Linked DNA regions of Desulfatitalea tepidiphila. The protein of the gene in region 2 interacts with the protein of the main gene of each other region in a pairwise test. Links are inferred from orthologs where the notes say so. Each region holds a gene or a part of one and is shown on either strand. Other genes may lie near its edges.

Region 1 (2,832 bases), on a different replicon or contig from region 2:
CGCGACGGCAACGGCATGACCGCCGGTGGAGACTTTCGCCAGGGTATGATGTCCGCCGAGTGGACTGCCGGCGCCATCACCATGGTGCGCAACCTCCGCCGGCATTATCTGCGCGCGGCGGCCGACGGGGCTGCCAAGGCCCAGGCGCGGGTCGCGAGCCTGGACCGCGACGAACGGCAGATGCTGTCCGCCTTGGTGCGCCTGCGCCATGACCGATACGCGAACGAGGCTTTTCCCGGCCGCCCCGACCGCTACGCCCGCCTGATCCGGACCCGATCGAAACCCTATCTCTACGCGAGCCGACGGGCCATGATTCCCTTCGGCTGGTATGCCAATCCCATTCCCAGCACCTGCGCCACGGGTTGGGTCGTGCTCGTCGCCAACCACTACGATCCCTTTGGATATGCGGGCCGTCCCAATTGACACGTTGGTAGGTTTTGACCCCCATTCAGCGCTGAATTCCCTCGGATTGCGTTATGCTCAGGGACGGTTAACTTTCATTTTAAATATCTTTCTTGTGAAGTTAACACGACCTCATTAAAAGGAGAGAAGCCATGAATGTAAACGATTATTGCAAAAATGTGGAACTCGAGCTTGGCGTGTGGAAGGCCCGCCTGTTTGATCTTCAGCGGAAATTTGATAAGCTTCCCGGCGTTGATAAGGATAAGGTGTTGTATCAGTACGGCGATCTGGTTAATATTATCACCGAAATGGAAGATCGATTGTCCGGACTGCGGAACGAGTGCCCCACCGAATGGAGTCCGGTCAAAAAGGAGATCGATGAGGGCACAGTGGATTTGCGTGCCAAGTACGAGGCAACCCTGGAATTCATCGGCAAGGCCGCACCGGTGTCCATCCCCGGCTAACCAGATGTGATAAACGCGTCGCCCGGCAGCCCCCTGATCGGTGATTGGGTGGAACTGCCGGGCAGCTTTTTTTGTCATCTCGAAGATGTTTAAGTCCAAACTCTTCTGGTCCGATTATTTCGAGACGCAGGCACAACGGCAGGGACCCAGCCCCCGGCGGTTCAGGTCCGCGGCCAAGTGGGCGGGTATTGTCGTTTCGGCGTTTGCCGTCGTTCTGTTTTGTGTCATCCTCCTGTTGCGCTGGATGCCGGTGCCCACCAGTGCGTTCATGCTGGGGCACAAGATCAGGGGTAACCCGGTCGCATACCGCTGGGTGCCGCTGAAAAAGATTTCGCCCGCCTTGGCTGTAGCGGTGGTCGCGTCCGAGGACCAGCGTTTTCCCGACCACTGGGGTTTTGATTTCAAGGCCATCTCCGACGCGCTGGAGGATAATCGGCGCAGGTCGACACCCAGGGGGGCCAGCACCATTTCCCAGCAGGTGACCAAGAACCTCTTTCTCTGGTCCGGTCGCAGTTGGGTCCGAAAGGGCATTGAAGCCGGGCTGACGGTGGCCATCGAACTGGTCTGGTCCAAGCGGCGTATTCTGGAGGTCTATCTCAATATCGCCCAGTTCGGACCCGACATCTTCGGGGCCGATGCCGCGGGCCGGCGGTTTTTCGGCTTGCCGCCGTCGCGGCTCAACGGTTACCAGGCCGCCCTTCTGGCCGCGGCCCTGCCCAATCCCGGGACGCATCGCGTCTCGCCGCCAACCCCCTACGTGTCGCAGCGGGCCGCGGATATTCAGGTGGAGGTGCGTCGTTTGGGGGGTGTGGCTTATCTGTCCGCGATCGGGATAGGTGCCCGCTGAGGGCCGGATACATCTCTGTAATTGTCAGCAATTCTAACTGAATGTGATTCACCTTGAAGGGCATGTATTACAGAAGGCGTTTGATAAATAATTCGCATGGCAACGGTTGAAGCAGGCCCGGGTGGGGCAGGTGGCCAGGGCCAAGTCAGCCAGCGGTCGATAGTGCCGGTTGAATGCAAACGGCACTAGCGGCCCAGACTGTTTGAGCGCAGCGAGTTTCTGGGCCGCCCGCCGTGCCTTTTACCGGCACTTGACCGCTTGGCGTGTGGCATCGGCCACCTGTCCCGCCCGGGCCGGATTTGGTGAATGGCATTCAGTTAGAATCCCTCCGTCTTTGTATAGAAACTTGACACCAACGTCATAGTCACATATTCAAAGGACCAACATCGAGGCCTTGGGTGGTTGCAACGGCCACCCATCAACAATGACCTTTAAAGCAGGAGAATTCCCCATGGCAGATTATTTGATCAATATTTTTCTGGATGATGAGAAACGCGGCAAAATCGAAGCGGCCGGGCTGGCGGACAAGATCGTCGAGATCGACGGCAAAAAGGCGGTGCAGGTGGAGATGTCCGCCAAAGAGCAGAAAAAACTGGTCAAGGGTTTCAGCGACCTGGCTTTCGACGCTTCTAATGCCTGCGTACTGCCGGCCGAAGCGGAAGCCAAGCTGGTGGGCATCATCGCTGATATGAAGACCCTGGATGTCATGAAATTCGCCATCATGAAACTGTACAATCCGCTGGCCGGTAAAGCGCCCCGATCTGCCTTGCGCTAATAGACGTCAACGGCGCGGTGTCGCGCCGATCGAGACCTTAAAAAGCCCCGCGCGCTGAATCGCCGCGGGGTTTTTTATGGCTGCGCCCATAACGGAATAGACGCCTTTATTCAAAAAATACATGGAATTGACACGCGTCCGCGATTTTGCAATACATTCTCACCTATAAATCAAGTTCCACTCTCCACGCGCGCCGCACAAGGACGCTGCACAATGACAAAAGAAACGCAAGAGGCATTGGCGCAACTCATCGCGGAATGGCAGGAATCCCCGACAAAAGCCAACGCATCATCTATTGGGTACAAGAATCATGCGGACGAGGAAAACGAGGCGCTGGGACGGTA
Region 2 (2,978 bases):
AGAGTTGGCATGTCTCGATCGATTTCTCGATACATCGGTCGATTTGTTGCGACCCAACGGACGGATGTGCATCCTTTCGTTTCACAGCCTGGAGGATCGCATGGTCAAGCAGCGCTTCCGGCAATGGGCCGATCCGTGCACCTGTCCTCCGGATCTGCCGCGGTGTGTTTGCGGGGCCCGGCCCCAGGTGCGATTGATCACCAAAAAGGTGGTGCGTCCGTCCCAGGAGGAAATATCGCGGAACCCCATGGCCCGCAGCACGCGATTGCGTTGCGCGGAGCGGATCGATTGAGGGTGAAAAGGTAACATATGCCGGCAAGAGCCCCCCAAACCGAAAGACGGATGAAGAGCCGTACCGGCGTGATCGGGGTGGCGATGCTGACGATTTTTCTGGGAGAGCTGCTGCTTTACACATGGTGTCGCGTGGAGTGCGTACAGACCGGGTATGTCATCACCGCTGAGCGTCGTAAACAAAAGGAGCTTCAGCTGCTGCAAAACAGTTTGAAGATTGAACTGGCCCATTTAAAAGCACCGGAACACGTTTCGCGTGTTGCGCGTGAACGGCTGGCCCTGGCCGTTCCGGAGCCCGGACAGATCGTCGTGGTGCCTTTACATGAAGATTAAGAAGCCCAAAAATTTCAGAGCGGCCCTGGTTTGCACGCTTTTCATGTTCTGGTTGACCGTTGTAGGCGCCAGGTCGGCCTATTTGCAGATTCACAAAGGGAGTTGGCTTTCGGACAAGGCGGCCGGGCAGTACGAGCGTGAGTTGACCCTCAGGGGAAAACGGGGTGCCATTTACGATCGCCGTCACGAAGCCATGGCGGTGAGCATCGAGACCACGTCGGTGGCGGTGAATCCCACCTTGCTGGCCAACAGAGAACAGGCGGCGGTCAAGCTGGCCAAGGCGCTGCATCTGAAATCCAGCGCGGTGCGTAAACAACTGGCCGGCAAACGCTCCTTCGCCTGGATCAAGCGTCAGGCCACCCCCAAGGAGGTCGCGGCGGTCAAGAAACTGGGATTGCCGGGCATCGCCTTGTTGCCGGAGCATAGCCGTTTTTATCCCAACACCACCCTGGCGGCCCAGGTTCTTGGTTTCACGGGCATCGACGGTCAAGGGCTGGAAGGCCTCGAATTCTACTACAATGAAGAACTCAAGGGTGAGGCCAACACCGTTAAAATCTTGAAGGATGCCCTGGGGCGAGGATTCGACGCCGATCAATGGGCCGCAGGGCAGCAGGCCGGTCAAAATTTGATTTTGACCATCGATCGCCAGGTGCAATTTATTGCCGAAAGCGCGCTTGCCGAAGCCGTGACCCAATCCAAGGCCCGGTCGGGCATCGCTTTGGTGATGGAGACCCAGACCGGGGCCATGCTGGCCATTGCCCATTATCCGTTTTTCAATCCCAATGCCTTTGGTCGTTCCGATCGCAAGACATGGCGGAACCGGGCGATCACCGATCCCTTCGAGCCGGGTTCGACCATGAAGATTTTCAGCGCTGCGGCGGCCCTTGAAAGCGGCCAGAGCGGCCCTGCTTCCATTTTTTTCTGCGAAAACGGCGCTTATGTGATTGGGGGGCACACGCTGCATGACACCAAGCCTCATGGATGGCTTTCTTTGCAGCAAATCGTAAAATATTCCAGCAACATCGGGACGGTCAAGGTGGCCGAGCAGCTCGGTGCCCGCCGGCTGCACGAATCGTTGCACGGATTTGGTTTCGGACAGCGCACCGGGATCGATTTCCCGGGGGAATCCTCGGGCAGTCTGTCCAATTACAAACGATGGACCACGGTGGATACCGGCGCCATCTCCTTTGGCCAGGGCATCTCGGTCACAGCCATGCAGCTCATCGCCTCGGCAGGCGCTCTGGCCAACGATGGTTTAATGATGCAGCCCCATGTGGTCCAGGCCGTTACCGATGCCAACGGCCGACCGGTGCGGACCGTGACACCCAAGGCCGTGCGGCAGGTGGTTTCGGCTCAGACCGCGGTGACCGTGCGACGCATCATGCGCAGCGTGATTACCGAGGGCGGTACGGGGGTCAAGGCCGCGGTGGCCGGCTACGAAGTGTGCGGGAAAACCGGTACCGCGCAGAAGATCGATGCCCAGGGGAAATACTCCCGAGAGCTCTACACGGCGTCGTTCATCGGGTTCGCCCCTACTCAGCGACCGTTGATCGCGGTTCTCGTGGTCGTGGACGAACCCAAGGAAGATGTCCACGGCGGATCGGTCGCCGCTCCGGCATTTGCGCGGATCGTCAAGGAGACCATGGGCTATCTGAACGTGGTGCCATCGCCCGATTGGGAGAAGTTGAGGGTTTCCAGGGACGTCAAGGTAAGCGGATGAAATTGGCGCGTCTTATACATGCGGTGGAGGTCGACGGCGGCGGTATAGACTTGACCGCCGGCGAGGCGGCAGTGCTGTCCGTCCACGGCGAGCGGCCGGTGAGCGGTCTTTTTTATCGCGCGCAAGAGGTACAACCGGGTGGGGTGTTTGTCGCCATTAAAGGTTTTTCGGCCGATGGCCATCGCTATATCGACGAGGCCGTTGAGCGCGGTGCCGTGGCCGTGTTTTGCGAGCGTGTCATGCCGGGGCGGGAAAGCGAGAGCATACCGGTCCTCGACGGCCGTAAGGCCATGGCGGCCATGGCCGCGGAATTCTACGGCCACCCGTCGCGACGGATGACGGTGATCGGCATCACCGGCACCAGCGGCAAGACCACCACCAGCTACCTGATAGAGAGCATCCTCAAGACGGCCGGCATGGCCGTAGGGGTCATCGGTACGATCAACTACCGGTTCGGCGGCCACAGCTTCGACAACCCGATCACCACGCCTGAATCCTTGGACCTGCAACGCATTCTGGCGCAGATGGCCGATGCGGGCACCTCTCATGTGGTCATGGAGGTGTCCTCCCACGCCTTGGATCTCCAGCGGATTCACGCCTGCGATGTGGATGTGGCCGTTTTCACCAATCTGTC

What was found. Proteins that work in one complex are often made in the same cells at the same time.
Region 1: the proteins of DFT_RS03640 (region 2) and mtgA interact in binary tests that used the Escherichia coli proteins (3 or more experiments, as listed by UniProt). The link is inferred for Desulfatitalea tepidiphila from one-to-one orthologs.

The regions. Positions count from the first base shown.
Region 1 is NZ_BCAG01000005.1:87,875-90,706, reverse strand. It holds mtgA (monofunctional biosynthetic peptidoglycan transglycosylase), read left to right. Parts: upstream 1-951; coding sequence 952-1,713; downstream 1,714-2,832. Other genes in the region: DFT_RS18215 (hypothetical protein), read left to right, coding at 2,702-2,832; DFT_RS18220 (DUF6955 family protein), read left to right, coding at 2,165-2,488; DFT_RS18230 (hypothetical protein), read left to right, coding at 555-866; DFT_RS18235 (hypothetical protein), read left to right, coding at 1-423. UniProt on the Escherichia coli protein: Peptidoglycan polymerase that catalyzes glycan chain elongation from lipid-linked precursors. May play a role in peptidoglycan assembly during cell division in collaboration with other cell division proteins.
Region 2 is NZ_BCAG01000001.1:835,437-838,414, forward strand. It holds DFT_RS03640 (peptidoglycan D,D-transpeptidase FtsI family protein), read left to right. Parts: upstream 1-613; coding sequence 614-2,344; downstream 2,345-2,978. Other genes in the region: rsmH (16S rRNA (cytosine(1402)-N(4))-methyltransferase RsmH), read left to right, coding at 1-292; DFT_RS03635 (cell division protein FtsL), read left to right, coding at 343-624; DFT_RS03645 (UDP-N-acetylmuramoyl-L-alanyl-D-glutamate--2,6-diaminopimelate ligase), read left to right, coding at 2,341-2,978. UniProt on the Escherichia coli protein: Essential cell division protein that catalyzes cross-linking of the peptidoglycan cell wall at the division septum. Required for localization of FtsN.